DNA from 3 places in the Paenibacillus diazotrophicus genome. Region 2 is predicted to be linked to each of the others. Evidence: riboswitches for the same ligand, from Rfam matches in the RefSeq annotation. Region 2 holds a riboswitch; each other region holds the start of a gene.
The links. A riboswitch is a leader RNA that binds a small molecule or an ion and turns the genes downstream of it on or off. The one in region 2 is predicted to bind cyclic di-AMP.

Region 1 (3,277 bases), on a different contig from region 2:
TCCCGAAGTATCCGGAAACAGCCCTGTTAATGTAATACATCTATTTATTTATGCAAATGATAAGGCACTGTCGCTACGATGATATCTTTTTGATTCATCAGATAAGAGCGGATGAACAAGCTGGTCTGGTTATGCAGGATCGCCTGCCACCAATGCTTCGTAATAAACTGCGGAATGAGTACCGTGATATGGTCGGTAGAAGCGGTCTTCCACTCCACTGTATCAATGAACTTGACAAGCGGACGAAGAATGCTGCGATACCGGGAACGTAGTACAATTAAGCGCACTCCCGGATTCCATTCCTCCCACTTCTGTTCCATTTTGTTAATTTCTTCTTCATCAAATCCAACATACACGGCTACCACATTATCCGTTAAGGACTTGGCATAGCTGATGGAATGCAGAACTGCACGGGTTACACCTGCGACAGGAACAACTACGGTGCTTCCTTTGATACAAGGTTTATCCGTTTCCGGACAAATACGCAGCTGATCTGCTGTATTGAGATAATGGCGGTGAATCCGGTGGAACACGAACATTACAACCGGCAGGAAGATAAAGGCCATCCATACACTCGAGAACTTCGTGATGATAAAGATCAGAGTAATGGTCAGGGTAGTAAGCATCCCCACCGTATTCACAGCAAATTTATTTTGCCAGCCTTTAGGTTTGGATTTATACCAGTGCACCATCATACCAAGCTGGGACAGGGTAAAAGGAATGAATACACCCACTGCATACAAAGGAATCAGACTTTCTGTATTTCCATGAAAAGCAGCGACAAGCAGGGCTGATAATACACCCAAGAAGATAATGCCGTTAGAGAAGCCCAAACGGTCGCCTCGGACCATAAAGGCATGGGGCAGATATTTATCTTTGGCAAACATAAACGCCAGCAGCGGGAAAGCTGAGTAAGCCGTATTGGCTGCAAGGAAGAGAATTACAGCAGTAATCCCTTGAATGAAGAAGTACAAACCACCGCGTCCAAAAGTAGATTCAGCAATTTGGGATACAACTGTAGCTTTGGTATCCGGTGTAATTCCGTACCAGTAGGCGAGCAGCGTGATTCCTGTAAACATACTTCCAAGGATAATTCCCATCATCATCAAGGTTTTGGCCGCATTTCTCTCAGCAGGTGCCTTGAAGTTTGGAATTGCGTTCGATACCGCCTCTACTCCTGTAAGGGCCGAACAGCCGGAGCTGAAGGCTTTAAGCAGTAAAAACAAACTGACATTCGATACAGCAGCCCCGATTTCTGGAACATTGGCATGGGCTCCGCCGGTTGCATATTTGAATATTCCCGCAATGATCAACACGAAGATCGATACTACGAACAGATACACAGGAATAGCAATGAACGATGCAGATTCCGTAACGCCTCGTAGGTTGACAAGGGTCAAGAGCAGAATAACGGTTACGGCGATTAGAACACTATGATTATGAAGATTAGGAAAAGCGGATGTGATCGCATCCGTCCCTGCCGACGCACTAACCGCAACGGTCAAAATATAGTCGACCAGAAGCGATCCGCCTGCTAAGAGTCCAGTAGGAACCCCGAGGTTGCTCTTGGCAACGATATACGCGCCTCCGCCTTGCGGATAAGCAAAAATAGTCTGGCGATAGGATAAAATCAAAATAGCCAGCAAGCCCAATACGGCTAATGCAATTGGCAATGAGTACCAGATAGCTGTGAAGCCTGCGGCTACCAGCACAATCAGGATTTGTTCCGTTCCGTAGGCTACAGACGAGAGCGCATCAGAAGACAGGACAGCCAGTGCTTTCACCTTGGATAACTTTTCATGATCGAGTTCGTTCGACTTCATCGGACGCCCGATCAATAGTCGTTTTACCTTGCTTACCATTGTAGTAACAGTTCCTCTCTTTGCTTACGTTGAAACGGTAATACCGTGCGCTGTTTTCATTGGTGGATTTCATAAATGCAGGCACAAAAATAAGCATACGGAAATGATCCGCATGCTTACGCATCGTCATTATCCCACCGTTGCTTACGAGGTTAGCTGGCGGATTCGGGCTGTGGTAGCCCTACGGTTATAGCCCTTGCGGACCGTTCCCGATTCACCCCTTTGGCGCTTGGCCAATGTTGGTTCCCCCGTTTTTCCTTACAGAAAATTCAGCGCATATTCAACTTCTCACAAGGTCTAATGATAGTCTACAATGCCTCTTCCGTAAAGCGGTGAAAAAAATGAAAAAAGAATGAAAAAACATCCAATTTACGCAAAACAAAGATGAGGGATATAGCGATCTTTCATTCTCTGCGAATATCCCTTCATACCGGGTTTTTTCATGATTTTTATCTATATTTGTGTCAGAAATTTCAGGAATGATTGCCCTCTATATTCTGCTGTGGCTCTGTCTAGTCTACGGTGTCCTCTTTACGCCCGGTCCAGAGCAAAATCGTGATTAGAGCAAATGCGATCAGGGCAAGCAAAGGGATCGTAATGAACCCGAAAAAATTAAGATAATCTTTATTACAGGGTACGCCAATCGTACATGGGAGCACCTTGCTGAGTGCAGGAATCTTCTGCTCGGCATAATGATAAACACTTATGCTACCCCCAATTAGACTTAAAGGAAGCACATAAGGAATTATCTTTTTGTCATTCCGGTATGTGGCAATGCCCAGCAGGATGAGCTGCGGGTACATAAATATACGCTGGAACCAGCACAGCTTACATGGCTCGTACTTTAGGACCTCGCTAAGATACAAGCTTCCCGCTACCGCAATAACGGACACGAACCAGGCCAGATAGAGACAGTGGCGCCTGCAGAACGTAGAGAACTTCATCACTCGGCGCTCACTGCTTCGGAAGCAGACTTCATCTGTGCATCTATGGCTTCCATATTGAATGGCTCCTCTACTTTGTATCCATTAATAAATACAGTAGGTGTGGAGGTGACTCCGGTATCCTTGGCAAGAGTAATATCCTTTTGCAGTTCACTTTCATAGGTCCGTTCCTTGATATCCTTGCGCAACAGATCTAAATCAATGGGCAGCTTTTCCTTCTCTGCCAGATTCACCAGAAAATCCTGTGTAGCCCATTCAGCATTTTCATCCCCTTGATTCGCATAAATTGCATCGTAATACTTCCAGAAAGCATCACTATTCTGATGGTATACCGAGAGGGCTGCCAGAGAGGCCGTTTCAGAATCCGGACCGATAAAGGCCATATTTACGAAGTAAATAGCTGCTTTATTCTGATTCACATATTCCTGGGCCAGCTGTGGCTTGATGACACCTGCAAAATTGGCACACGCC
Region 2 (3,277 bases):
AATTGTCATTTTACAACGTCCTCTGTTGGACTATCGGGCTATTCAGGGCCTGCTGATTCTTCTTTTTGATTTAATTTTGAACTATGTTACAATCAGGAATATCATTGCTAGCAACCGAATTGTTAGCAAAATAAACTGCCAGGAGCGTGACCTAAATGTCTATACAACAAATCCACAGTCTTGATGAATTGCATGAATACATTGCCCAGCCCGGTAAAAAACTGCTCTTCAAGCACAGCACCACCTGCCCGATCAGCGCCAAGGCGAATGAAGAATTCCAGGCTTATGTCCAGAGCTCCGGCACTACCGCTGCTGTGGTTCATGTGATTGAAGACCGCCCGGTCTCCAACCAGATTGCCGAAGACTTCGGGATCAAGCATGAGTCTCCGCAAATCTTCCTGCTGGAAGATGGTGAGGTCCGCTGGAACACCTCCCACTGGAAAATCACCCGCGATGCCCTCAAGGAAGCTGTGAGCCAATGAGCCAGCCTGTGATCATTTATTCTACAGCCAACTGCAGTGACTGCAATCAGGTGAAGCAGCTGATGAAGGAGCAGGACATTCCTTTTGAAGTACGGGATGTAATGACCAGTACCGTTTATCAGGAAGAGGTTGAGAAGCTGGGCTTCATGGGCGTTCCTGTTACTGTATCTGGAGCACATGTCGTCAAAGGATTCAATCTGCCCGAGCTGAACAAGCTTATTGCAGCAGCCAAATAGATCAGATTCATTGGGCTAATTAGAGCAGCAAGATATCCGGGAGGAGTAGTCTCCCGGATATCTTTTTGTCTGGTGCATGAATGAATACGCATTCATATCAGCGATTCCAATCCTTATTATCCCCCAAATATAAAAACTGGCGTGCGAATGAGATAATGAGCCGATAAGTGGCAAGATATATGGTTTTACCTGTTTATTTCCTTTGAACTTTCCGATTTCAATGTGAAATTGACGGAACCACTCCCTTTTTCCTTTTTACAAAGATATTCCTGAAAGAGTATGATTCGTTTTGAACTTATTCATGGAAACCAATCAACGCTGAATTCCCGTCATACGGGAAACGGGGGAACCACCAGGCCAAAAGCCTACATGGGGTGAATCCAAAGGAGACTGCAGAGATGCGGCCTCACAAGGCAGGGCGACTCTCACCGCCCGAATCCGACAGCTAACCCCGTAAGCGTATAGAGAGAGAACTTGATCCGCCACGCTTTTGCGCCAGGTTTATTTGAACCTGTACGGAAGCCGCAGCAGAGGTCCTCCTCTGCTGCGGCTTTTTTGCGCAACATATTTGGGGAACGGGGCTTCGCCGGGGGAGCGGCTGGAAGCTGGGCGAACTGGTGTATCTAATCCGAGGAGGAAACTGGAATGGAATCGCGCACGGCGGCTTCCGCATCCGAATTTGCGGAATATGTTGAAAAGTACAGCGAAAATATCCTTACGCTCTGCAGTCTGCTGCTGGGACAGGGTTCTGAAGCGGAGACGGCTGCCGTGAAGAGCTTCACGGAGCTGTATGTGCCTTATCTGCGAAAAGGCTGCTGCCCGCAGAGCTTCTCCATTCTGGCCTACCGCGCATGCATTCGGCATTGCTCCCGGATTGCACAAGACCGCAAAGCCTGCCTTGCAGCTTGCCTGCCCTGGGAGGATCAGGTTGTGCATGCGCTACGGTATGGCATGCGGCTCCCCTTGACGGAGATCAGCGAGATCCTCATGAAGAGCCTGCCTGAGCTTAAGGCGCAGCTCCGGCAAATGCGTGAACTGCTGGCGGCACATGAAGCTACACTGCCCACATCAAATTTATCTGCCGGATAAGATCGAATAGCATGCAGCATAGTGAATAGATATCATTCAAAAAAGCCGCGGCAACCTGCCGCGGCTTCTGATTCGTTCTTATTCTTTTTTGCCCTTTTTGCTTCTTTTGTCTTTTGCACCATTGCCGCCCTTGGCAAATCTCAGGAATGCCATGCAGCATCCTAATAATCCTAAACCAAGCAATAACGTCTGCAGCGCACCCAGCCAGGTTGAGCCTTCTGAATGAATTAGACTACTGATGATAATCAGCAGAATCGAAGCCGCAACCAGTAAGGGCGTTTGTCTTTTTTTCATCAACATTACCACTCCTTACTTACTAAGGTACACTATACAGCATGATTTCGCCAGATGAACGGATAACGGATGTCTGGCTTATTTCGCGTCTTTAAAGCCCTTGTTCTTAGCAAACGTCCAGATGGACAGCAGCATTATAGCTATCCCAGCTCCCGCCATTACTCCCTGTACAAAATCGCGCAGATTCGATCCGTCGGAAGAAATCAGCAAACTTCCGGAATTGAGCAGCATACCTGCAAACATCAATAACGCGAATGATTGTTTCTTTTTGTCCATCCTGAACTCTCCTCACACAGTTAGTGGGTTCCACTCAAATCTTGTAAGCCTTCATCGCTTTTCTGATCTCCTTGATGCTTGGGCGTTTGCCGTACATCAGAACGCCTGTGCGGTAGATCTTGGCGGCGAGCCAGCCCAGTCCGAAGGTGGTCACGAGCAAGATGATGAGTGATACGGCAATCTCCCAGAACGCTACTTCCCCTATACCGATGCGCAGCAGCATGCTGAGCGGTGAGGTGATGGGCACAAAGCTCGCCACTTTGATAAGCATAGTATTAGGAGCTGAGATGCTAAACAACGGAATGTAGAAGGCCAAAAAGGTACACATCATTACCGGCATAACGGCCTGGCCCAGATCCTCCGTGCGGCTCACAATGGAGCCTACAGCAGCATACATCAGTGCATACAGGAAGAATCCAAGAATATACAGGATAAAACCGTATACCAGGATGCCATAATTCAATTGTCCAAGATCCAGGTCAAAATCAGTCAATATGCTGGCGTTATGCGGAAGCATCAGATTGATGGCAATACTTGCCGAGATAATGGCAATCTGCATCAGGCCGACCAGGAAGATCCCGATCACCTTGCCGAACATTTGCGTGAGCGGCGAAGCGCTGGTAATCAGAATTTCCATGATGCGGGAGCTTTTCTCTGAGGTTACTTCTGCCGAAATCATATTTCCAGTCATGGTAATCGACATAAAGAAGAGGATCAGCAGCACATAGACGATAACATAATTGATAGCTGGCTTCGATTTATCTGCTGCCGCCCCACCGTCTGTTCCATCCGTACTAAGCTGCTGGGTGCCGATGGACACCGGCGCGAACATCGCCGCTACCTGTTCCTGAGTCAGCTTATCACCGGCGATCAGCTGTGTATTGATCTGCTGCAGTGCAC
Region 3 (3,277 bases), on a different contig from region 2:
TGGCTGCCTATGCCCGCAAATACCGATTCCAGCACCCTTCCACTGCCGATTTTCAAAAGACCGTAGAAAAAGTGACCAAAAAATCATGGCAAGCCTACTTTGATCAATATGTATACAGTGGCGGCGCTCCTGACTTTGCTGTAGATGACATTATCAATACCCTTCACAAAAAAGGGACCGGCACAGAAAATCCCCGTTATGATTCATCGGTCACCGTGAGCAACAAGAGCAGCCAGTACGGAGAGGTGCCTGTGAAGTTCACCTTTTCGGATGGATATACCGTTCAAAGATATTGGAATGCAAAAGACAGGGAAACTACGTTTCAACTCTCCTACAAAGCGCCGCTGGTATCGGCAGAGATTGATCCCGGGCACTCCATCCTGCTGGAGAGCAGGCATCTGAATAATTTCAGACTCGCGGAACTGGAACCCGACACGCTCTCACGCTGGACGCTTAGCATAACCAACCTAATTGAAAATCTGCTCGGAACTCTTGTCTGGTGAGGTGAAGGATTGTGAAAAGATCGATATCCCGCGGCTGGCACAGCATGAAAGAACAATTTTATATACTGATTCTGTTGTTTATCTACAGGCTGTTCTGGAGTTATTTCATGTACAAGTTTGTTAAAAGCGCAGTAGTTCCGATACTGCTGCGTTACCCTGATCAGGATGCAGGTGGCAGTGCAATGGGCAGACTTTTGTATTATGTGGAGGGGCAGATCGCACTAAGTACCCATTCCGGTGTTCAACAATGGCTCTGGATGCTGCTGGGTTTAAGTGCAATAAGGCTCCTGCTATCCCCATTCATCCGGGCAGGATTGCTCCATGAGCTTCATCAGGAACGTAAAGGCGAGCGTGGAATGTTCTTTTTTCCGGGTATGCGGCTATATGGGCTTCCGGTGTTGCTGTTCAGTCTTGCAGAATGGGTGCTTACAGCGCTGCCGCTCTACTGGCTTCTTCCCAAAATGTACGATCTGCTGCTTACCGGAATTGTGGATTATAAGCTGCTGCTGAAATTGGTACCCTACATTCTGGTTTGGCTATTATATCTATTCTTCATCCGAAAAATGCTGCTGTACATGCAGTTCGGTTATACAGGTGGTACAGGAACTCTGTCTTCTCTGCTGGTCTGTCTGAAAGTAATCATTCCTTCAGTGGGAGTATCGGCGGTGATGGGAGCAGGGGGATTGGTAATGATGCTTGCTTGTGGCGGGATGTCGATCTTTTGTCCCGGGATGCCGGCACTTCTGCTGAGGCAGTTCTCTCCCCTCCCCACTACACTGTTCAAAATGTGGGGAATCGCCGCACAATACCATCTCTGGTCCAGTAAATCATTTCCACAATAAATACTGCAATTTGCCGGCATAATAAAAGAGTCACTGCTCCTTGAGGGAGCGGGACTCTTTTTTTGGATTACAAAGTAAATAAGTGTATTTGCAAAACTGTAAATCCTCTGGTACAATGATGCCTGTACTACTAGTAACAAATTTGTAATCTTTAAGACGCAGCACATTCAAACACAATAAACTTACAAGCATTTGCAAATTGTCGACACGTCGCTCTTCTGGTGCATAAAACGCCAAATTCCCTGCACCGGGAAGTGGGGGAACCATATTTTGGGTGAATTGATCTCGCTTTAGAGGGGTCATAGGGGAACCTTCTACCGAATCCTTAAGCTAACCTCGCAGGCCTTGGAAGGAGTACATCTTTTGAGAAGTCAGAATTTTAAGAAAAAATGTACCGCAGCAGCACTTGGACTAGTAATGGTATTCTCCATCGGAGCTGGTAGCGCTTCCGCTGATTCGAAGATGGACAGCGTCATTGCTAAAACTATTGGAACCACCTATAAATTCGGAGGCACCAGCACAAACGGTTTCGATTGCTCCGGCTTCACCTCGTATGTTTTTAAAAGTGTCGGACTTACCCTACCACGCACGTCCAAGGCACAATTCAGCCTGGGAACATCCGTATCACGGAACAACTTGCGTTCAGGCGATCTGGTATTCTTCAATACCTTTGGATCAGGAGTTTCCCATGTCGGCATTTATGTCGGTGGAGGCAAATTCGCACAATCTTCCAGTTCGCGCGGTGTAAATATTTCTTCGCTGAGTCAAGCCTACTGGGCCAACCGCTACGTTGGCGCTAAACGAGTGATGAGCACTACAGCTTACAAGACCGTTGCCTACGACTAATTGAAGTTTTTATCCCCTCAAAATCACACCTCTAACAACTAAATGTAACTTATACGAGCCCGGAACTGATTATTGCCGTAATCATTTCCGGGTTTTTCCTTTTCCTTATTCTCCCTTTTACACACTTTTTAGAGCTTTGAAACACCCTTTTTGATAAATATTCCAGATACATCTTCCATACCTCTAACTCACGGAGTAATAAACAAGCGCAAATTAGGCATTTTTCTCTTAAAAGGCTCAAAAAATATGTATTTATATGCTTTTAGTGATTGCCAACTGCTTCTGTCTTTGTTACAATTATCGCAGTAAGTCGATAGTAACATTTTTGTAATTATTCAAACCTGATTTACAAAGGTTTTGTCATTGTTTGATCCGTAAGCTAATCCTAATCAACAGTCGTGCCGAGTTCCTTAATTATTAAGGAAACGGGGGAACCGATTTTGGGTGAATTGACCTCCTATTCACAGAGGGGTCATAGGGGACCTTCAACCGAACCCTTAAGCTAACCTCGTAGGCATTTGGAAGGGGTATTTACTTTTGAAGAAGAAGCTGGCAGCCGCACTACTCAGTTTTTCCATCATTCTTACCATCGGAGCGGGAAGCGCTTTCGCAGACTCCAAGATGGACCAGGTTATCGACAAAGCCATCGGTACTAAATACGTATCCGGCGGAGTTTCGACTAACGGGTTTGATTGCTCCGGATTTACCATGTATGTGTTTGATAAGATTGGAATCAACCTTCCTCACCAGTCTGGTTCCCAATATCAAATGGGTACTGCCGTATCCCGCGATAACATTAGACCAGGCGATCTTGTATTCTTTAATACAAGCGGCAAAGGAATATCCCATGTCGGCATTTATGTCGGTGAAGGCAAGTTCGCACACGCTTCTTCCAAGCGCGGTGTAACCATCAGCTCGCTGAGTGACAGCTACTACGTCAACCGCTACGTTGGCGCCAAACGAATTATGAGCACAGATGCTTATCAAGCAGTTGCTACTGATTCACAAGATAACGACGATGTACAATAAGGTCTAATATTGTAACTGAACAAGCTCTTTTCCAGGATTTTTGCCGAAATCTTGGAG

Region 1: another riboswitch for cyclic di-AMP. It lies ahead of ACAN54_RS06610 (APC family permease); the one in region 2 lies ahead of ACAN54_RS18535 (hypothetical protein).
Region 3: another riboswitch for cyclic di-AMP. It lies ahead of ACAN54_RS29480 (C40 family peptidase); the one in region 2 lies ahead of ACAN54_RS18535 (hypothetical protein).

What each region holds. Positions count from the first base shown of each region.
Region 1 is NZ_JBGJZN010000001.1:1,453,017-1,456,293, reverse strand. Features, by position in the region: gene ACAN54_RS06610 (APC family permease) at 45-1,862, opposite strand; cyclic di-AMP (ydaO/yuaA leader) riboswitch at 1,989-2,147, opposite strand; gene ACAN54_RS06605 (disulfide oxidoreductase) at 2,375-2,806, opposite strand; gene ACAN54_RS06600 (DsbA family protein) at 2,806-3,277, opposite strand, start outside.
Region 2 is NZ_JBGJZN010000004.1:368,524-371,800, reverse strand. Features, by position in the region: gene ytxJ (bacillithiol system redox-active protein YtxJ) at 156-482, shown strand; gene ACAN54_RS18540 (glutaredoxin family protein) at 479-718, shown strand; cyclic di-AMP (ydaO/yuaA leader) riboswitch at 1,025-1,194, shown strand; gene ACAN54_RS18535 (hypothetical protein) at 1,364-1,807, shown strand; gene ACAN54_RS18530 (hypothetical protein) at 1,886-2,101, opposite strand; gene ACAN54_RS18525 (hypothetical protein) at 2,180-2,377, opposite strand; gene ACAN54_RS18520 (ABC transporter permease) at 2,412-3,277, opposite strand, start outside.
Region 3 is NZ_JBGJZN010000016.1:17,231-20,507, reverse strand. Features, by position in the region: gene ACAN54_RS29490 (M1 family metallopeptidase) at 1-503, shown strand, start outside; gene ACAN54_RS29485 (hypothetical protein) at 548-1,345, shown strand; cyclic di-AMP (ydaO/yuaA leader) riboswitch at 1,567-1,705, shown strand; gene ACAN54_RS29480 (C40 family peptidase) at 1,763-2,191, shown strand; cyclic di-AMP (ydaO/yuaA leader) riboswitch at 2,581-2,723, shown strand; gene ACAN54_RS29475 (C40 family peptidase) at 2,729-3,220, shown strand.